4 regions of the Shewanella sp. SR44-4 genome follow, and region 3 is predicted to be linked to each of the others. Evidence: predicted binding sites of a transcription regulator. Region 3 holds the regulator's gene; each other region holds the start of a gene.
The links. Region 3 encodes sigma-54, which starts transcription at its own class of promoters, with help from an activator protein. Its sites were predicted from a motif close to GTTGGCACGNNNNTNGNNT; they were not measured.

Region 1 (5,668 bases), on a different contig from region 3:
TGCAGTCACAATCGACAAAACAACAACAGCCATTTTCTAGTGAACTAGACCAATACGGTTTGTTGGTTGGCTCATCGCGGGCAATGCACAAGTTGTATCGTACTATTCGTAAAGTTGCCGTAACCGAAAGCAACGTACTTATTGTCGGTGAAAGCGGTGCGGGTAAAGAGCTTGTAGCCAACACCATTCACCTGGCCAGTCACCGAATCAACCAACCATTTATCGCCATTAACTGTGGTGCATTAAGCCCTGAACTGGTCGACAGTGAGCTGTTTGGCCATGTAAAAGGCGCTTTTACCGGTGCTCATCGTGATCACCGTGGTGTATTCGAGCAAGCAGAAGGCGGTACCTTATTTCTTGATGAAGTCACCGAAATGCCGCTAGAACATCAAGTAAAATTGTTACGCGTACTCGAAAACAATGAATATCGCTCTGTCGGCTCACAACAGCTTAAAAAAGCCAATGTTCGCATTGTTGCTGCCACCAATCGCGATCCAGCTGACGCTATTGATGCTGGGCGTTTCCGCGAAGATTTATATTTTCGTTTAGCGCATTTCCCTATCCTAGTGCCACCATTACGCGATCGTAGCAATGACATCAGTGGCCTAGCACAACATTTTTTAGCCTACCGAAATACTGCTGAAAAACTGACTAAAACCTTTTCAGATGATGCGATTAAACTTATCCAACAACAAAAATGGCCCGGAAATGTTCGCGAACTAAAACACGCAATAGAACGTGCATATATTTTGGCAGAAGATACTATTTTACCAAGTCATATCACGGTGACACCTCTGGAACCATCAACTGAGCCTTTAGCTGACGACGTACAAATACCTGCTGGTATGCGCTTAGATGAACTTGAAAAAGTAGCTATTTATCAAGCGCTCGACAACTCATTGGGCAATAAAAATGATACTGCCAAACAGCTCGGTATTAGCGTCAAAACCCTTTACAACAAACTCAGTAAATACGAAGACCAAACCGGTTCAGACGAACCATAGCGTCATTAAACGCCCATTCATTAAACGTGTTTGCTCGCTTCTGGCACAAGCACATTTAATGACCTGGGTTTGACTTTAATACACAAATCTTCTGATTCAAATAACTCACCATCGATCACATATTGGCAAGACGAATCTGTGTTTAAGTAGATTTTTTTTGCTTGCTCATGATGAATTTGACTCTGTTGATTATCTTCACGTTCTCCAGTTAAGCCTGCAAATAGCAACTCGGTCATACTCAATAACTGTTGTGGCGATGTCTCACTCGATTCAATCCAGGTAATATCTAACAAGCCATCGGTAATATTGGGCTCGCCATTACCTAGTGCTAACAAGCTGGTAAATGGCGCAGCATTGGCTATCACTAGGCTAGTGGTGTTAATCACTTTAATATCGCCACCATCGATCTGCACTCTTATCGACAATGGCTGGTTTTCGCCTACCGCCTCCCACAAACCATTAAGGTAGGCTAATTGTCCTAGGGCATCTTTTTGGTCACGGTCAGCCTTCGCTATCATTTTTTGTTCAAAGCCTAGCCCCACCAGCAACAACATCAACTCATCATTACATGTAGCAGTATCAACACGTTGTGAATAACCTTGAATCAAAATATCAAGCGCTTGCGATACCGGCACCAATTTACTGGCGGCGCCAAACAAAGTATGACTTAGTGCATTGGTGGTTCCCATCGGAATAATACCTAAGAAAATATCGGTATCAACAATCACTGATGCCACCTCGTTAACCGTACCATCGCCACCACAGGCAACTATAATATCTGCGCCCTTTTGTTTAGCTTGTTTGGCTAATTGCACTGCAGACTTATCTTTGGCGGTATACAGCACTTCAAGCTGAAAGTAATCCGTCAAGGTTTGGGTAATATGGTCTGCTTCATCATGCCATTTACCACCACCAGACACTGGGTTAACAATCAACCAAGCACGTTTGTGAATATTAATTTGTTGCTGACTATGCATTTTTTCTATAGCGGCCAACTGCCATTTATTTAACCGTGCCGTTTGGCGGATACTATTGATGGATTTAAGCACATCATTAACATTACGATTTCTCTCACGGCAGACTAAATAAGCCGCTAATACCAACACCGAACGCCCCCGGCCTAGCGCGCAATGCACTACTACATTTTTACCATTACTGACTTGAGTGTGTAACCAATTAATGGCTTGATTTAACTGCGCGACAGTCGGTACGCTGTGATCTAATATGGGAATATTTAAATAGCCAATATTTTCATCAAACAAGGTCCACTCTAATGCGTCAAATTCGGCAGTAACATCCAAAATTGCATCAATTTTTTCATGCTTAAGTCGGTCAATATCACTGGGAAACAATCGGCAGGCTAAATACAACTGCTTATCTATTTTTTGGATTACGGGCACTTTGTCGTGCTTTCTTGCCCAGGCGTTATACAGCTGGCACCCCATTAAAAAGGGAACAAAACTCCAACTTATATACCAAGGAATGCTGCCATCTTGGCTTTTTCGGAAAATGCCTGCGCTATTAAACCAATAAGCTGAACTCACCAGCCCTAAAGATAATGCAATCCAAGCAAAAATAACCTTAAGTAACACATAAGGAAGCGCCACACATAAGCACAAAGCCAATAATGCGCCAACAGTATAGTAATATTTAATATGAATACGGGTTAGCATTGTGGTCCTCCTGTTGTAAAAAAAGCAGCACATGTGTGCTGCTTAGGCTAATACTTATCTTAATAACTATCTGGTCATTACGTCGCTGTCAGTCAAACATTCAACTTCGACTTACATTGGTTTAAATGGAGTTACTCTACCTAGAACAATGCATTTTGAGTTGTAAAACTTAACGACTTAAACAAATAAAATAGTTAATGTGATTGGTATAATGCTTAGCAGTCTGGATCTTCTGCTTTCATACCTTCTTTAACATCTTCACATGTATCTTCAACTGCATTACCGGCATCTTGGATCATTTCATCCACTTTCTCACCTGCATTTTCAGCTTTGTTATCTGAACATGCTGATAAACCGGCCGTTAAAAACACCATTAAACTTGCCATTGTCAGTAGTTTTAATAAATTCATATTCATCTCCTGGATGATGGTTGTAATCGTATAAACTTGTTTAAGCAGCTTCAACTTGGATTAAGGTAAGGGGTTAATACTATCCTCGGGGAGCTTTGCCTCTAATCGCATTGGCTACTAACGAAATCACTAGCAACACAATAAAAATAAAGAAAATAATTTTCGCGATGCCTGCTGCTGCACCTGCAATACCGGTAAACCCCAATAGACCCGCTATAACGGCTATCACTAAAAACATTAATGTCCAGCCCAACATAAAAACCTCCTTGGTGTACGGTTTACATTGTGATGTGCGTTGAATTTACGCTGACGATTGATACAAATATCTTATCTCTATCGTAAAAATTAACGATTCACACCACGACTATGAATTAGTTAAAGCCAGCATCATGCCAACTTTTAAAAAAAGCCATAAGACCATGATTTTTATGGTTTTAAAATTTAAAGTAAGAAAGTCAATAATGAGAAAGCCATAGATGAGCAGGCAATTTTTACCGATGATACGGTAAGAGTTTCAGGCTATCACGGTTAGATAACGAAATATCGATGTGTAAACAAAAATGCATCTAGCGGCTGTAATGGCTTACCTTTTATGAGGCAACTTAAGTGAAATTAAGGCAGCAAGAGCTATAAAACCACTCGATATCCATAAACAAGCTTCTAAGCCATAGGCTTGATAGACCCAACCTGACAGTATCGTTCCAATCAACCTTCCCATGGCATTGGCCATATAGTAAAAGCCCACATCCAGTGACACGCCATCACTGCCAGCATAGCTAACAATTAAGTAGCTATGCAGTGATGAGTTAATCGCAAACACCGCGCCAAACATTAATAAACCGATGACGACACTTTCTAGCACATAAAAATCGGCATGTAGTGCGACTGCAATTGCGGCAGGAATGAGTAGTAAATAAGTTGCCCATGTAAAAGCAGCTCGGCCGCTCGGCACTTTTCCCTGTCGTTTACCGGTGAAATAAGGTGCAATGGATTGCACCACACCATAACCAATCACCCAGCTAGCCATAAAGCTACCAACCCACCAATGATCCCAGCCAAAAGTTGTGGCTAAAAATACCGGTAATGCCACCACAAACCATACATCTCTGGCGCCAAACAAAAACATCCGCGCCGCCGAAAGGATGTTAATCGACTGACTTTTAGAAAAAATATCTTTGAATTTGGGTTTGTTTTTCGCTTTGCCTAAATCATCTTTTAAGGTCACTAAACTACATAACCATACAATGCCTAATAACGTGGCCATTAAAATAATGGCGCCTGTAAACCCTAGGCCTGTGAGTAACACACCACCTAAAAAGAATCCCACTCCTTTTAAGGCATTTTTAGAGCCCGTTAACAACGCAACCCATTGGTAAAGCTTACCTTCTGCATCTACTGGCACTAAGGTTTTAATGGCACTTTTGGCGCTCATTTTATTCAAATCTTTGGCGATGCCCGACAGCGCCTGTGCCGCCATAACATAGACGACAGTCAACATTTCTGTGGATACGGTAAGCATAGCTAACGCCACTATTTGCAGGCCTAGGCCAATGTTCATGGTGTTATTTAGGCCAAGCCTTGCACCTAACCAACCACCAACAAGATTAGTCACGACACCAAATATCTCATAAAACAAAAACAACATCGCAATATTTAACGGGCTGTAACCCAATTGGTGGAAATACAACACCACCAGCATACGCAAAGCGCCATCGGTTAAGGTAAATGCCCAGTAATTACCGGTAATCAATAAGTACTGTTTTATCGATGGTGATAAGGTACGCAATGTATCCAGCCCCATGAAGCTTATTCCTTATCTGCTAAGCCGACTTTACGTGCGAGCTCAGCGGTACGATTAGCGTATCCCCACTCGTTGTCGTACCACACATACAGTTTCACTTGGGTGTCATTCACCACCATGGTCGACAACGCATCGATAATGCTTGAGCGCGGGTCGGTTTTATAATCAACCGACACTAATGGGCGCTCTTCATAGCCCATAATGCCTTTCAGTTCTTTATCAGCAGCTTGCTTCAATAGTTGGTTTACTTCTTCAACCGTTGTTCCACGAGCCACTTCAAATACACAATCGGTGAGCGACGCATTAGCTAACGGCACCCGTATCGCATGACCATTTAACTTACCTTTTAACTCTGGGAAAATATGGGTAATCGCGGTAGCCGAACCAGTGGTAGTGGGTATCAAACTAATGCCACACGCACGGGCGCGGCGTAAGTCTTGATGCGGTGCATCCAGAATAGTTTGAGTATTGGTAATATCGTGGATCGTAGTCATTGAGCCATGCTTAATACCTATCTTTTCATGAATCACTTTTACTACTGGTGCTAAACAGTTGGTGGTACAAGAAGCTGCGGTCACGATGGGATGGATGGCTTTGTCGTATAAATCATCGTTAACGCCCATTACAATATTGAGCACGCCGTCTTCTTTTACTGGCGCAGTCACCACAACCCGTTTTACACCTTGATCTAAGTAAACTTGTAGCAAGGCTTTGGTTTTTATCTTGCCAGAGGCCTCAATCACCACATCACATTTTGACCAGTCAGTGTCTTGGGTAGCG
Region 2 (5,668 bases), on a different contig from region 3:
GGTTTGTTCGGTATAACGGGTTTTCTCCCCAGTACCTGGCAAACCGACCACCAAGCCATAACCGATTAATTGGTTACTTCGCACCCCTTGAATACTGGCGATGTCTTTAATCCGTTCTGCATGTGCAGGTGCGGTTAGCATTAGTATTGATGCGACTATCGATACAGCCGACGTAATCAGTTTAATGTTCATGCATTACTCCTTAAAAAGGCCACCAGTCACTCATAAAGAATGAACTCAGCCAACCGACTTTTTGGGAGTCAGCAAACGTACCGGTACCGCTATACTGAATACGAGCGTTAGCCACTCGTGTCGAATCGATTGTATTGTCTGGATTAATGTCTTCGCTGCGGATCATTCCGGTGACACGAATAAACTCATCACCGTTGTTAATAGAAATCCATTTTTCACCGCGGATCACCAAGTTGCCGTTACTGAGTACCTGGATGATATTGGCCGAAATACTGCCATCTAAACTGTTAGATTGATCGGCGTCAGACTCGCGCTTGGTATTCATGCTGTCGGAGTAACCCAAATCAATTGGGACACCACTGATGGAAATATTTTTACCGCCGGCATAAATGGGCTCTACACTTAAATCTGAGCCTTTTTTGATTTCGTTATTGGCACTTTTCGACGCTTGAGTGGACTCTTTTAAGGTCACGGTAATAATGTCGCCGACGCGATGCGCACGAATATCGGAATACAAGCTTGATGCTTGGCTATCAAGATAAATAGATCCCGTTGGCGCCACCTGCGTCGGAACGGTATCTGGGTATACCGGCGCATAAAATGGGTCATCAGCAATCGGTTTCTTGGCAGTAGAACTACAGCCAGCCAATAACACTACTGAGGCTAACGCAATGTATTTAATCATGTTAGCTCCTTAGAGATTCTGATTAATATAAGACAACATCTGATCAACTGCTGAGATAACTTTAGAGTTCATCTCGTAAATACGTTGACCTTGAATAAGGTTGACCAACTCTTCTGTTACATTCACGTTAGAGGTTTCTAGTGCTCCTTGGCGAATAGAACCTAAGCCGTCTTGCGACGCAGTACCTTGAATAGGTGTGCCACTTGCACCCGTTTCGGTATACAAGTTTTGTCCTAACGGATCTAAACCTGCCGGATTAATAAAATCGGTCATGGTTAACTGGCCAATAACTTGACTGGCTGCGGTACCAGGGGTTTGCACTGACACTTCGCCCGATGCCGATACCGTAATACTGGTGGAATCATCCGGGATGGTAATTGGCGGTTGCACCACATAACCTGAACCCGGGGTTACAATCTGACCAGTATCATCTAAGCTGAACTGGCCATTACGCGTGTAGGCTGCTGTGCCATCTGGCATTTGCACTTCAAAAAAGCCCGAACCTTCAATCATTAAATCTAATGAGTTATCGGTAGTCAGCATGTTGCCTTGGGTAAACATTTTTTGGGTAGCAACAACTTTAGTACCCGCACCAATGTTTAAACCATTGGGTAACTTGCTGTTGTCTGAGCTAATACCACCGGCTTGATTAACCGTTTGATAAAGTAAGTCTTCAAATACCGCACGACTTTTCTTAAATCCGACAGTACTGGCGTTGGCCACGTTATTTGAAATAACGGCAATGTTAGTTTGCTGGGCATCGACACCGGTTTTACTTATCCATAACGCTGGATGCATAATAATTACTCCTAACTAATTCTCATCAAGGAAGTGGACGCCCGATCAATTTCTTCAGCGTTCTTCATCATTTTGACTTGCATTTCGTATTGACGTTGAATATCAATCATGGCGACCATTTCATGCACTGAGTTCACATTACTGCCTTCAACCGCGCCGCTTTCAACTTGAACGCCGGGGTCGTTTGGTGCATTGCCACCCGCAGTTAAGCGAAACAACCCATCTTCACCGCGCATTAGGTTTTCGTTACCAGGATTAACTAATTTAATCCTCGCGACCTCTTCTATCACTTCAGCGGTTGCTCCTTGCGGACGTACTGAAATAATACCGTTGGCGGAAATTTCTATTTTCTCAACCGGAATGGGTAACACAATAGGACCCGAAGCTCCCATTACCGGACGGTTACTGCTATTTAACAACAAACCTGTACTGTCAATTTTTAAACTGCCCGCACGGGTGTATCCTTCAGAACCATCTGCCGCTTGCACTGCAAGCCAGCCATCCCCCTTAACCGCAATATCAAGGTCACGACCAGTGGTTTTAATCGGACCACCGTTAAAATTACTGCCTGGGCTTTCCATCATCGAAAACACCCGAGTAGGCAAGCCTTCACCAAATGCCTGCATTGAACGGGCTTGGACCATGTCAGCTTTAAATCCATCAGTATTGGCATTAGCAAGATTGTTCGCACTCACTGCTAGGGCATTCATCCCCTGCTTTGCGCCACTCATGGCAATATAAAGAAATTTGTCCATTTTTTGCTCCGTCAAACTTTCTGCAAAAACACTATATACACAGAATAAGCAAGCATCATGCCAATGAGATTTAAGTTGTGTTATAAGGAGGTAACTACATGAATCGGTTAATCAATAAAATTAACGAATAACGCGTGAGTGTCAAAAAAGCATCTATCAACACTAGTGAGGTAATAACAAGGAGTAGCGAGGAGTAACAATAACAAGGATAAAGGCAAGGTGTTGCCGTAAACGGCAACACCTATTATCACGTAAATATAAATTGATAAGGTAAAAGTAAACGTAAACTTAGCGGATTTGTAATATCGTTTGATTTAAGGTGTTGTTGACTTCAAGCGTACGCGAGTTAGCCTGGAAGTTACGCTGAGCCGAGATTAAATCAACCAGCTCTGTGGTTAAATCAACGTTTGATTGCTCAAGCGCAGATGAACGAATACTACCAAATGTACCGCTATTGGCTTCTCCCGCTAATGCAGCACCTGAATCGATACTGGCTTTCCAAGATGTATTACCCACCTGTGTAAGGCCTTGTTCATTAGCAAAGCGTACTAATGCCACGCGCGCTAACGGAACCGTTGAGCCATTACTGTAACTCGCGGTAATTAAACCATCGGAACCAATACCAACATTGGTTAATCGACCTACGGTAATACCATCTTGAGTTAATTCAGTCACTTCAAACGGAGATGAATACTGAGTTGGACTATTAAATTTTATCGTAAGCGCTTGAGTACCATCAGCGCCAGGGCCTAAAGCACCTGCACCAGCAGCACCTAATACTTCGGTGGTAATAATTTCAGGATCACTGCCAGTATAAGCACCAACAGAGTTAAATTTAAGCACCGCACCTGACCATGCTCCTCCAGCCGTGCCCGGATTAACAGCAGACGCGAGCCCTGTTGGATCCACGAGACCATCACCATCAGTGTCAGTATCTGTATCCGTTGCATATTTCCCAGCAGTTGTTACATCGACAGGATCACCATCAACAGCATAAAAAGCTACCCAATTACTTTCGCCAGTATGCGAACCACCAGTGGGTTTAACAAAGTAGGTGGTCATAATATGCGACTCGCCTAACGAATCATAAATCGTCACTGAGGTGGAATTATTGAATGTATCAGAATCTGCAGGATTAAACTTAGTTGGATCTAGGGCTGTTTCACTCACATTAAGATTCATCTGCAAACCAACATTTTCAGTTTGCACTGGGCTACCCGCCGTGTCAGGGATCTTAATCGGTTGGGTTGTGGTTAAACTCACTGAAGTTGAGTTACCATCTTCATCCACCGGGAAACCTTGTAAAAAATTACCTGCTGAGTCGACCATATAATTACTTGAGTCAACTTTAAACGCACCCGCACGGGTGTATGACTGATCTTGCGAACCTAATTCTGAAGAGGTAACAAAGAAGCCACCACCACTGATCGCCATATCCAACGAGTTACTGGTAAATTGCAAGCTACCTTGATGAAACTGCTGCGCAACTTGTGTGGTAGTTGCACCGCCACCCACAGCTGTTTTACTGTTAGAAAAAATTGAATTGGCGTAAACGTCAGCAAATTCAGCTCGCGATTCTTTAAAACCAATAGTATTGACGTTGGCGATGTTATTCGCAGTTGTATTTAAGTCTTTTTGCGCGGCAGCGATACCACTCAATGCGATGTTAAATGACATATTACACCTCTCACAATTAATTCATTTATGATGACAGCTAACGGTTTGTTGTTAGCCGTACTATGTTTCAGATACTGCGAGTACGTCAGATAATTTAATTCCACCTACTCCACGCAAATTCAAAATTGCTCCTGTTGCTACAGTGCCTAATGACACACTGGTAACATGAGCGTAGGTCGATACGGCTAAATCTTGTGACGTTCCATCGACTTTACCACTGGCCTTAATGGCATAATTACCCGCTTTAGCTGGGTTACCACTTTTATCTAGACCATCCCAAGTCACATCAACATTGCCGCCTTTACTGCCGTCAACATTAAAGCTCTTAATAAGCTGACCCGACTCGTCTTCAACTCTTACCGTAATCGTTTCAATTGCTGAAGGTGTACTAATCACCCCTTTTATCTCAGAGCTTTCGGTAGAGATAGCGCCGGTATCAGAAGGAATGAGCACTTTGCGGCCAACCAAGCCTGAAGCTTGTAACGCCTGGCTAGAACTCATCACAGTATTAAGGTTAAGGATTTCATCATTAAGATTTGAAATACCATCGACTGTAGAAAACGATGCCATTTGGGCAATCATTTGATCGTTATCAACCGGTTTAAACGGATCTTGCATCGACAATTGCTGACTGAGTAAAGCAAAAAAATCTTCTTGCTTTAACATCTGATCTTTTGATTCAGGGATAGCGCTTTCTTCAGGCAAACGAATTCCGTCTAGGAAAGGATTACCCGTAGTCGTGCTGGTCGTATTTGTCTGTACAGAACTTTTCGTTGTAGCGCTAGTATTAGATGCACTACTGGATTGTTGCGGTAAAGACTGACTGTAAGAATTAACGAGGCTCATTGTTACCTCCTGGAATAATCATACTATTTACCCATCCTTAATGTCTGTTGCAACATAGACTTTGTTGCATCAGCCACCTGAACGTTCATTTGATAAGAACGCGATGCAGAAATCATATCCGCCATTTCTTCCATCACATTGACATTAGGTTTATAGATAAAACCATCACCATCCGCCATGGGATGGTCTGGCGAGTATTCTTTTAATAATGGCTTATTACTTTCGACAATGCCTTTAACGGTTACGCCAGGCGAACTGTTTTGCTGGCTATTGGCTTTTAGCATTTCGGCTTCAAAAACAGGATGACGCGCGCGATAGGTTTTATCGACACTGCTAGACACAGAATCAGCATTGGCAATATTACTGGCGGTGGTATTCAAACGCACTGACTGCGCAGACATACCTGAACCAGAAACATTAAAAATATTAAATAAACTCATAATTAATCACCTCGCAATGCTTTACGCATGCCACTAAATTTTCCCTCAAGAAAGCCTAATGACATTTGATATTCGAGCGCATTTTGCATAAATGCTGCTTGCTCTTTCTGCGTATCGACAGTATTACCATCGCCAGTATCAGCTTGATTTGGCATACGATATTGAACATGCTGTTGACTTAACGCCGTTAAATCAAAATGTTTCTCTGTGGTTTGGCTCATACTCAAGCCTTTCTGATGCGAGCTTGCCGCTTGCATAGCAGAAGCAAAATTGAC
Region 3 (5,668 bases):
GAGCATTAACTGTGTGTTTACTGCCTTGTCGAAATCGTTTTGCTAATTGATCTGCAATATATACCGAACGGTGCTGACCACCAGTACAACCAATCGCGATGGTAAGGTAACTGCGATTGTTACGTTCTAAATGCGGCATCCAAGTTTCAAATAGGTTTTCAATTTGCCAAATAAATTTATTAACTAATGGCTGACGACCTAAAAATTCTTGTACGGGCTCGTCTAAACCCGTAAATGGACGCAGTTCTATTTCCCAATGTGGGTTGGGTAAAAAGCGTACATCAAACATAAAATCTGCTTCTGTCGGCATGCCGTGTTTAAAGCCAAAAGATTCAAAGTTAATCACTAACTCTTTATCAACACTGCCTAATAATATTTGCCTAACTTGGTCGCTTAATTCGTAGATATTTAGCGCAGAAGTGTCGATATAGTGATCAACAATTTTTGCGATAGGCTCAAGTAAACGGCCTTCTAGTTTTATCGCTTCTTGCAGTGAAATATGATTTTTAGATAACGGGTGTAATCGACGTGTTTCGCTGTAACGTTTAAGCAATACTTTGTCATTGGAATTTAAAAAGAAACTGATAATTTCAGTGTCATTTTGAAGTAGTGCCAATTGGTCTTGAAGCACTTTACCTTGTTCTGCAATGTTACGAACATCAACGCTAATCGCAACCAAATCATTACTGCCTTTAAGCTGGGCTAATAATGTGCCAATGAGTGGTAAAGGCAAATTATCAACACAATAATATCCTAGGTCTTCTAATACTCTCAGGGCAACGGATTTCCCTGAGCCTGAACGTCCCGATACTATAACTAGTTTCATGCAGTAATAACCTGATAAAGTTCTGTTGCGTCGTGAGTTTTACGAAGCTGTTTCAATATTTGCTTATCGCTTAACTTTTGGGCCATGCTCGATAACGTGCCTAAATGTTGTTGGCACTGGTCTGCAGGGACTAACAAAGCAAATAAAAGATCCACGGGTTGCTTATCGATTGCATCAAAGGCAATGGCTTCTTCACATTTAATAAATATCGCGATAGGGTGATCGATGGTCGTTAATCTACCATGAGGTATCGCAATGCCATTTCCTATACCTGTGCTACCCATTTTCTCTCTCGCTAACAGGCTTTCAAAAACCTCTTGCGAAGACAGGGTTGGGTACTGGGCAGCGACTAAATTGCTGATGAGTTCCAGTACTTTTTTCTTACTGCCCGGTGTGGCACAGGTAGTGCATTCCGGCTGCAGAATGGTACAAAGTTCCATCGTTAGTGTTTTGTATTCTTCTCTTTGTGTTTAATTACCTGACGGTCGAGTTTATCGATCAGGGCGTCTATTGCAGCATACATATCAGTACTTTCTGACATTGCAAAAATTTCTGCGCCATTAATGTTGATTTTGGCTTCTGCTTTTTGTTGTAATTTTTCTACATTGAGCACAACGTGTACATTATGGATCTGATCGAAGTGTCGTTCAAGCTTTGAAAATTTACTGTGGATGTATTCACGTAAAGATTCTGTTATTTCGACATGACGTCCAGTCAGACTTATTTGCATAAAAAATCCTCCATTGCCTAGTAGGTTATAAACTCTTACGTTGGTTTGAGGGCGGGATCATCATTGCTTCACGGTATTTTGCTATCGTACGACGAGCAACGTTTATGCCCTGTTCTGCCAGAAGCTGAGCCATTTTACTGTCACTCAGTGGTTTTTTCTGGTTTTCTGCGGCAACCAGCTTTTTGATAAAAGCACGAATGGCCGTTGATGAGCATTCCCCGCCATCGTCAGTACTGACATGGCTAGAGAAGAAGTATTTTAGTTCAAATAAGCCACGAGGGGTGTGCATATATTTTTGTGTGGTGACTCGTGAAATGGTCGATTCATGCATTTCTACGGCTTCAGCGATATCATTGAGCACCATAGGCTTCATGGCTTCTTCGCCATATTCAAAAAAGCCTTGCTGAAATTGCACAATGCAATTTGCCACTTTAAGTAAAGTATCATTACGGCTTTCAATACTTTTAATAAACCATTTAGCCTCTTGCAGATGGCCTCGAATAAATTGACTATCCGACGGGTTTTTACTGCCTCTAGCCATGGCTGCATATTGCTGATTAACACCAATTTTAGGCATGTTGTCTGGGTTTAACTCTACTACCCAACGGCCATTTTTCTTTAATACTGTGACATCGGGAATCACGTATTCATCATCCATGGGGGTAATTAATAAGCCCGGACGAGGATTGAGTGTCTGGATTAGAGTGATTGCGTCACGTAACTCATTTTCTTTTAGTTTTGTTTTACGCATCAATAATCTGAAATCACGGCCAGCAATTAACTCTAAATAGCCTTTAATTAACAAACGGGCATTATCGATATGGGGTGTGTCGTTAGAGTATTGCGCTAATTGAATAAATAGGCATTCGCTTAAATCACGTGCTGCAACACCCACAGGATCAAAGTGTTGAACGCGTTTTAATACCGCCTCAACCTCATCGAGTTCCACATTTTCATCACCCATGGCTTCGAGAATATCTTCGGTACTTTGGGTTAGATAACCGCGTTCATCAATGGCATCAATAATGGCGGTGGCAATGGCGAGATCGGTGTCTGAAAATGGAGTGAGATTTTTTTGCCATTCTAAGTGTTCGTACAGACCTTCGGTGGTTTCACCTTGAAAGGGCATGTCGTCATCGCGCATGCTTGCACTGCCTGAACCTGACATAGGTGAGGCTGTGTATACTTCATCCCATGTGGTATCCATGGCTAAATCATCCATGGTTTCTTTGGTCATGGATTCTGTTATGTCGACGGTGGAAGTGTCTTTTTCGACATTAACAATACTGTTGTCACTAAAGTCTGTATCCGCTTGGTCGCGGTTTTCTTTTAAGGAGTCTTTTGCTTCAGAAAACTCATCTTCTATTTCAAGCAATGGATTTGAATCTAATGCTTGTTGGATTTCCTGCTGTAGCTCCAATGACGATAATTGCAGTAAGCGAATGGCTTGCTGCAATTGTGGGGTCATGGTTAAGTGTTGACCCATTTTAAGTTGGAGTGACGCTTTCATTTACCGCTTATCCCTAGATGATTTTCCATAAAAATGACAATCTCGAACTATAATGGATTGCCATAAACATCAATGACATTTAACGTTGTTTAGGTATCGTTCAATGAAATGAGTTAGCTAGACTAAAAGGCCAGTAAAGTAACTATAGCTTGAATTGTTCACCTAAGTACACAGCTCGAACTTGTTGATTACTTAATATCTCATCAGGTGTGCCTTCGGCAATTAAATTACCCTGGCTGACGATATAGGCTCGCTCACAAACGTCTAGCGTTTCACGTACGTTATGGTCGGTAATTAATACCCCTAAACCGCGATTTTTAAGTTGTTGGATGATTTTTTTAATGTCGATGACCGAAATAGGATCAACACCAGCAAAGGGCTCATCAAGCAAAATAAATTTTGGATTAGCAGCTAAAGCGCGCGCAATTTCAACTCGACGACGTTCACCACCCGATAACGACATACCTTGGCTGTCGCGTATGTGAGTAATGTGGAACTCTTCGAGTAGGTGCTCAAGCTGTTCAATACGTTGGTCTGTGCTGAGCTCTTTGCGAGTTTGCAGTACGGCCATTATGTTGTCGTAAACGGTGAGCTTGCGGAAAATACTGGCTTCTTGTGGTAAGTAACCTATACCTTTGCGGGCGCGCAAATGCATTGGATCGGCAGTAAGGTCGTCATCGTCAATCAATATTCGGCCTTTATCGCTTTTTACTAAGCCGACAACCATATAAAAGGTGGTGGTTTTACCTGCACCATTAGGGCCTAAAAGACCGACAATTTGGCCGGTTTTAACCGTTAAGCTCACATCTTTAACAACTTGACGAGCTTTATAGCTTTTAGCTAGATTTTCAGCGGTTAAGGTAATTTGGGTCATGGTTTGATCTGCTTGTTAACAGGAATTTCAGGGAGTTTTTGCTTTGGCGCTGACTCGTCTTGGAAATTCTCTGGTTGAATGATGGTGATTACCCGATCTTGTCCTGTACCAGTACTTTCGGCAATCAGCTCTTGAGCACTGATGTTGTACTTGATTTTATTACCGGTAACCTGGCTACCAGATTGATCCAATTTGGCGTTGCCAGTCAATGTGAGTGTAGTAGTGGCAAGGTCATAGCTAATTTCGTTAGCACTTGCGGTACCAATTTTACCGTCATCTAATTCTTGTGAAAATGTAGCTGGGGTGCCAGTAGCAATTAATCTCTTGCTGGTGGTGTTTTCAGGGGTAAACGCCCGTAACTGATCTGCATTGATATTAATCGTGCCTTGGACAATCGTTACCGGACCATTAAAAACAATTTGATTATTCTTAATGTCGGCAGACTGACTGACTGAAGCGATTTTCAATTCTTGTTTCAGATCCCCTTGTTTCGCTATGGCAGGCAAACTCAATATACAAAGTATGCTACTTAATAACATAACATTGGCGCGAGTGTGGAGACGATTAATGTGGCTCATATGTTCCTTCTACCTGGCTTAGTAGCGATAATTTTTGCGAATTCAAGTCAGCATGTAGGCCTAAACCTTGAATAATAAACCCTTTACCTTTGATGTACACCATCTCTTGTGAGGATCCTATCATAGTGGTTAAATCCACCGAAATAGCTTGGGTACTCAGTGACTGCAGGGGTTCTTCTATATCAATGGCATCAATAATAACATTATTTTCTAATGTGACTTTGCTGGTATTTTTATTCAATTGCCCACGGTCTGCACTTAATTGCCATTGTGCTTTACCGTTTTCAGGGTAAATGAGGTAAATAGGTTTGGTAAAGTGAGTGATGTCACTTGAGGCGTAATGCTCCATGTGTTCGGCGCTGACTCGACTTTCGACGAAACCTAGTTGGTTGAATTCTGTAGTGCGTAGGTTATCTGCAACAAAATCTGGGCGCTCAATACCGCGTATTTGTACCGCATCCATTTCACTGCGTTTTACTTGTGCTTGCCAGTACAATATAAAAGCAAGCCCAAAAAAAGCAATAATACCTAGCGTGACTCTACTCATATACTCATACCATGAGCACTGGCAAATTTATCTTGGCTTAATAGTAATAAATCGGTGAGTTCACGCAGTGCGCCGTGGCCACCATTGAGGGTGGTTGTCATATGGCACTGTTGTTTGACAAACGGATGACCATCACCGACACAAACGGCTAGTCCTACGGCTTTCATTACAGGTAGGTCTACCATGTCATCGCCAATGTAAGCCACTTCATCAGCAGTCACATTATAGAGCGACAATAATTGCTCAAAAGGCTCAAATTTATTATCAATACCTTGATAAATATGTGTTACACCTAATGCCGTCATGCGGTTTTCAACAATCTTGGATTTACGTCCTGTTATCACGGCAACATGGATACCACTGGTAAGCAAAGAACGCACACCATAACCGTCACGAGTATGGAACGCTTTGAGTTCTTCACCTGCATTACTGAGGTAAATACGTCCATCTGAAAATACTCCATCGACATCACAGATTAACAGTTTGATTTTTTGAGCTCGTTGCCAAATATCATTGCTGACAGGGCCGTAAAATCCTTGGTGAAACGAGGTTGATTCTGACATGATTAAATGACTCCAGCTTTAACCATATCGAGCATGTTTA
Region 4 (5,668 bases), 130 kb from region 3:
CATAACACAGTAATAATGTTGCCACGATAGCGACTAATATGCTGCTTATTCGGTACAAAGCACTAAAAACTAAGTCATTATCTGGGGTTAAGTATTGACCGAATAATATCCCTAAGGTAGTCATAGCACCGAATCCCACTCCAGAGCCACTCGCTTCTCTCACGTGTACTTGGCTAAACAACATTAAGCCTATCCACAATAGTGGTATCACAAAAATCAATAATCCAGACCAATCATAGAGTAACCCTTGTCCCACCAAGCCGAAAGTCACGCCAAACAAGGTACCGATAGCTCGTTTGCGGGCATAACCGAGCGCACCATTCCAATGCATTGGGAATAACAATAACAAGGTGGTGGCTTGAGCAGACATAGAATCACGTAAGTTAAATACCTGAAAAACCACAAATGATGCAGTTGCAATAGATGCACCGAGTAACGCTTCGTGTCGCATGCGGTTAGGCACTTTAACCACGGCAGCAACTGGCGCTCTTGGTTCAACATCGGGCCATAAAGCCGTCATAGCATAAGCGATTACAACAGAGGCCGCTGTCGCCCAAAAATTACTGAAAATGAGATTATTAATATCGACACTCGGATAACTGGCAAAGTGCAGCATAATACTTAAGCTGATAACCCCGTTAGCGCCAAATAAAAACAAACTACCGCGTGACATTGCCGCAAAACGATACAAAAATAGCACAAACACGATGGGTAATATCACCCCAGCGTGAGAGCCAAATAAGCCCCCTAAAATACCTACTTCAATCCCAGACATTACAGATGATGCCAATAATTGCCTCATCGCATGTGCATTCATCACAGGGACTAAACCCAGTAACAACATTGGAGTGACGGTAAAAAATACACCATAACTGAGGTCGAAAAATTTACAGATCGCAAATCCTAGCGTGGCGCCTGTTGCTATGCGTAAACATTGGCGTAAATCGTTTGTAGTCAAAGGACTATGGCGTAATAACATATGAACAACCTACGACATTGATACAAGATACTGCACGCAAATAAATTAACCTGCAGCATTGCCTTGAGTGTGAATGGGTGTAATGAGTATTAACAATCAATATTGGGCTTAACTGCGGCGTTAATAGATATAATGCAGCGTGCTGATAACCTTAATTTGAACCTTGGCTAGAAAGCCAAGTAAACCGCTATTAGGTACTAATTGCACCGTTGCACGTGCTCCAGCGGGTAATGCATTAACGCCTTGGTGGTCAAGTTCAAGGTGTAAACGTAAGCGTTGAGCATCACGTACCCAACGTACTGATTCTTGCGGATCAGCTAAACGGCCATTGGCATCAAATTGCCCGGCACTCACACCGGCATCTACGGTACTCACTTTGGCATGATATAAACGTCCAGGTTGACCATCAAATGCAACAAGCGCAGTTGATTGTGGCTCAATACCGCGTAAACTTTTTTCTCTAAAATCAGCAATAATATCGACGTTTTCTGACACTACAGCTAATAGCGGCTGTCCAACAGTGGCAAAGCTGCCGACTTCTAACTGTAAGTTAGTCACCACGCCATTTTGGTCTGCGCGAATTTGAGTGTATGACAGGTTTAATTCTGCTTGAGCTAAACGATTTTGAGCTTGACGGACTTTTAAATTATCTTCGCCATTGCGTCCACGACTTACCACTAGCTTAGTTAAGCGAGCTTTAGCGGCAAGTAAATTGGCCTGCGCCGTGACGGCCTCACTTTGAGCTTGATCAGTTAACTGCTGCGATACACCTCGGGAGGCATACAGAGCATCAAGGCGTTTTGCTTCACTATTTCTCTGCTGTGCACTACTTTGATTTGCCTGAACATCTGCTTTGGCTGCTAGTATCGATGCATCAAGTTCAGCGTTATCTTGTTTTGCTTGCTCTAACGCCAATGTAGCTTGCTCAGCCGCTAACTCGTAAGGGGCTGAGTCGATGCTAAATAACACATCACCTTTAGCCACAAGTTGGTTATTTTCGACGGCAATAGATGCAATTTTACCACTGACTTGTGGCGTCACTTTAGTGACCATTCGTGTGGCCATGGCTTGCGGCGTCATAGGCATTACTGCATCGGCAAACATAAAGTAACCAAACACCATTACAAACATAAAAATAGCGATTTTAACGAGTCGAGCAAATTGTTGATCTGGGGTCATGTTATTTCTCATTCAGGAATTTTGTTGTCTTGTTCAGTGTTCTTATGCAGCGCAGCAAGAGCATTATCACTAATAAGACTAATGACACGTTCAAATTCACTTAATTCTTGGCTGCTAATACCTGCAAGTAAATCTCGACGAACCAACATAATGCGGCTTTCCATCTGCTTAAGCATGTCGATGCCTTCAGGAGTTAAGCTGACTATTCGTGCTCGCTTATCGTTCTCGCAGCAGCGGCGCTGTATATATCCTTGCTGTTCTAACTGGCTCAAAGTGCGCATTAAAGAGGGCAATTCTATCTCTAAAGCATCGGCAAGCACCTTTTGGCTGACGTTATCGCCCAAGCGCAGTAACTTCCACAGCGCAGTCCAGCGAGGGTGAGTTAACCCTAATGGTACGAGCTCCGCGTCTGCAGCGGTGCGCCATAAACGATGTAATCGCCCTAAGTGCTCAGCAAGTGAAAGTTCTTTTAATCGCTCTAATTCTTTATACATAATAAATTGCCATTTAGTTAGCGTGCTAAGCATTATAACAACTTAGCATGCTAAGTAAATGACTGATGTTAATTAATCCATAAAACTTCTATAGCGTTGAAACTAATTTATTGATAACTGTGACTAAAAATGACTAGCGTTGATTACACGAACAATAAAGATTAGGCCTTTAGTCACATGACATTACGCGGAAAAGAGAATATGAGTGTTATTTAGACAAAGATGATCAGTATCACCAAAACAAAGTGTCACTTTGACATCAGCAGTCTTTTTGACACCAATAAAAAGATGTCATTTTAACAGTAACCTAACGACAGGTAAAAATAAAAAACATTAATAACAGTAGCTTAATAACAATAAAAAGTTGGCACGACTTGTGTAATGCTCTGGTCATCTGTATCAAAATGACTTTGCGCTAAGAGGACTTATGAGCAAAAATAAACTCACCGGCATTGCACTGCTAATCGTGCTAGTGGCTTCCTTCACGGTATTACTCAGTTTAGGCAGCGGCATATATCGAGAAAAACCGCCGATTCCAACGGCTTTCACTGACACCAGTGGCCAACCCATATTTACCAAAAATGATATTGAGCAAGGTCAACTTGTATGGCGTTCAATGGGCGGGCATCAGTTAGGATCAATTTGGGGCCATGGTTCTTATGTGGCACCAGATTGGACTGCAGATTGGTTACATCGTGAAGCACAAGCTTGGTTGTCTATCACCGCAAACGAGCGCTATAACCGCGATTTCACTGAACTCGATTCAGAACAGCAAGCCGGTTTAGAAAAAGGCTTAAGAGATGATATTCGCCATAACACAGTGATCAAAGGTACTGGGGATGAAACTCACGTCGCGCTGTCAAATACGCGAATTGCGGCAATTAATGAAGTGACTAAGCACTATTTATCGTTATTTGGTGATGATCCTGCATTAAGTTCATTACGTGAACAATATGCCATGAAAGAAGGCACTATCACTGATGCTGAACATCGTGAATTGTTAAATGCCTTCCTCTTTTGGGGAGCGTGGGCTGCGGTAACTGAGCGCCCTGGTTATGATTATACTTACACCAATAACTGGCCATACGATCCACAAATTGGCAACGTCCCCACTTCAGACAACATTGTTTGGTCAGTACTAAGCTTAGTGACATTGCTTCTTGGTATTGGCATGCTGGCTTGGCATCACGCCACCTGCAAAGAGGAACCATTGCCAGAACCAGCCAAAGGTGATCCATTATTTTTTACTAAACCTACGCCATCTCAAAAAGCTGTCGGAAAGTATTTTGTTACTGCAATTGGACTGTTTTTACTGCAAATATTAGTTGGCGGAATTACTGCGCATTACGCAGTTGAAGGCCAAGAGTTTTATGGTTTCCCAATATCTGAAATTCTGCCTTATTCTGTTACCCGTACTTGGCATACTCAACTCGCAGTATTTTGGATTGCGACAGCATGGTTAGGCACAGGGCTATATATTGCCCCTGCACTATCAGGATACGAACCTAAGTATCAACGCTTAGGGGTAAACGTACTTTGGGTCGCGTTAGTCGTTATCGTATTGGGCTCTATGGCTGGTGAATGGATTGGCGTACAACAATACTTTGACCTAGACATGAACTATTTATTCGGACATCAAGGATATGAGTACATTGATTTAGGACGCGTATGGCAAATATTATTGTTTGTGGGCTTATTAATTTGGACCGTGTTAATCACTGCAGCTATGCGTCCTGCATTAAAAGTTAACAGCGACATACTGCCGGCAATTTGGATTCTATACGCCTCTTGTGTCGCCATCGGCTTGTTTTATGGTGCAGGCCTGTTTATGGGCAAACACTCAAACCTTGCCATCGCAGAATATTGGCGCTGGTGGGTGGTGCACTTATGGGTAGAAGGCTTCTTTGAAACATTTGCAACAGCCGTTATCGCATTAATGCTCGTTCGCTTAGGCCTTATCCGTGCACGCAGTGCCAACGGTGCGGTATTATTCACAACCGTGGTGTTTTTAACTGGCGGCTTAATCGGCACTTTACATCATTTATACTTTACCGGTACTCAAACTTCAGTCATTGCTTGGGGAGCCATATTCTCGGCACTTGAAGTGGTGCCGTTAGCATTAATTGGTTTTGAAGCAGTGGGAACCTATCGTTTACGTAAAGCGAGCCCTTGGATGGAACGTTATCACTGGGTCATTATGTTCTTTGTGGCAACCTCATTTTGGAACTTAATTGGTGCAGGTGTATTAGGTTTCTTAATTAACCCACCAATATCGCTTTATTTTATCCAAGGTTTAAATACTACTGCGACACATTCTCATGGTGCATTTATGGGCGTGTACGGTATGTTAGGCATAGGGCTAATGCTATTCTGTTTACGCGGATTAACAGGCGATATGCAATGGAACCAAAAATACCTTAAAGGGGCATTCTGGACATTAAATATCGGCTTAGCAGCAATGCTGTTTATGTCATTATTGCCTGTCGGAATTGTGCAGTTCTTTGCGGTCATTGACCACGGCTATTGGTATGCTCGTTCACCTGCGGTGATCCACAGCGATTTAGTGGAAAGCCTTGTATGGACACGAATGTTCGGTGACATTATCTTCAGTATTGGTGGATTATTGATGGCGGCGTTCTTATTTGACATCATCAAGAAAGCCATTGCTAGCAAAGGCGTTAAAGCGAAACAAGCTAGTCCATTAACGATTAACTAAGTATGCATTAATAAACACGCTTTGATAACCATCATCAGGGGCCTTTGTGGCCCCTTTAGTTTCAACAATTTGGGCTTTACCCTTGTTGTTATATTCACACTTGTCATAATGACACTTATTATGTTCCTTTCTGGAGTTTAGCATGGCATTGAGACAAGCTGACTTAACCCGTATCGCACTTGATATCACGTCCAATTTATCTAAACGTGATCGATTCTCTCGTTTATTAACCACAGTAAGAGAAACCCTCGATTGTGATGCTGCTGCACTGTTATCGTTCCAAGGGCATCAATTCAAGCC

Region 1: the regulator sigma-54 is predicted to act here: its motif matches at 3,466-3,484, upstream of H5125_RS18415 (DUF1328 family protein).
Region 2: the regulator sigma-54 is predicted to act here: its motif matches at 2,477-2,495, upstream of flgF (flagellar basal-body rod protein FlgF).
Region 4: the regulator sigma-54 is predicted to act here: its motif matches at 3,016-3,034, upstream of H5125_RS00865 (nitric-oxide reductase large subunit).

The regions. Positions count from the first base shown of each region.
Region 1 is NZ_JACJDU010000051.1:23,599-29,266, reverse strand. Features, by position in the region: gene H5125_RS18430 (sigma-54-dependent Fis family transcriptional regulator) at 1-1,004, shown strand, start outside; gene H5125_RS18425 (diacylglycerol kinase family protein) at 1,025-2,677, opposite strand; gene H5125_RS18420 (hypothetical protein) at 2,893-3,087, opposite strand; gene H5125_RS18415 (DUF1328 family protein) at 3,167-3,343, opposite strand; gene arsJ (organoarsenical effux MFS transporter ArsJ) at 3,671-4,888, opposite strand; gene H5125_RS18405 (ArsJ-associated glyceraldehyde-3-phosphate dehydrogenase) at 4,894-5,668, opposite strand, start outside.
Region 2 is NZ_JACJDU010000010.1:95,051-100,718, forward strand. Features, by position in the region: gene H5125_RS07075 (flagellar basal body P-ring protein FlgI) at 1-192, opposite strand, end outside; gene flgH (flagellar basal body L-ring protein FlgH) at 203-877, opposite strand; gene flgG (flagellar basal-body rod protein FlgG) at 887-1,675, opposite strand; gene flgF (flagellar basal-body rod protein FlgF) at 1,687-2,430, opposite strand; gene flgE (flagellar hook protein FlgE) at 2,719-4,107, opposite strand; gene flgD (flagellar hook assembly protein FlgD) at 4,168-4,953, opposite strand; gene flgC (flagellar basal body rod protein FlgC) at 4,977-5,393, opposite strand; gene flgB (flagellar basal body rod protein FlgB) at 5,396-5,668, opposite strand, start outside.
Region 3 is NZ_JACJDU010000001.1:58,951-64,618, forward strand. Features, by position in the region: gene rapZ (RNase adapter RapZ) at 1-826, opposite strand, end outside; gene ptsN (PTS IIA-like nitrogen regulatory protein PtsN) at 823-1,266, opposite strand; gene hpf (ribosome hibernation promoting factor) at 1,269-1,556, opposite strand; gene H5125_RS00240 (RNA polymerase factor sigma-54) at 1,582-3,066, opposite strand; gene lptB (LPS export ABC transporter ATP-binding protein) at 3,209-3,940, opposite strand; gene lptA (lipopolysaccharide transport periplasmic protein LptA) at 3,937-4,518, opposite strand; gene lptC (LPS export ABC transporter periplasmic protein LptC) at 4,505-5,065, opposite strand; gene kdsC (3-deoxy-manno-octulosonate-8-phosphatase KdsC) at 5,062-5,628, opposite strand; gene H5125_RS00265 (KpsF/GutQ family sugar-phosphate isomerase) at 5,631-5,668, opposite strand, start outside.
Region 4 is NZ_JACJDU010000001.1:190,944-196,611, reverse strand. Features, by position in the region: gene H5125_RS00880 (DUF2955 domain-containing protein) at 1-979, opposite strand, end outside; gene H5125_RS00875 (HlyD family secretion protein) at 1,100-2,158, opposite strand; gene slyA (transcriptional regulator SlyA) at 2,167-2,652, opposite strand; gene H5125_RS00865 (nitric-oxide reductase large subunit) at 3,080-5,368, shown strand; gene norR (nitric oxide reductase transcriptional regulator NorR) at 5,511-5,668, shown strand, end outside.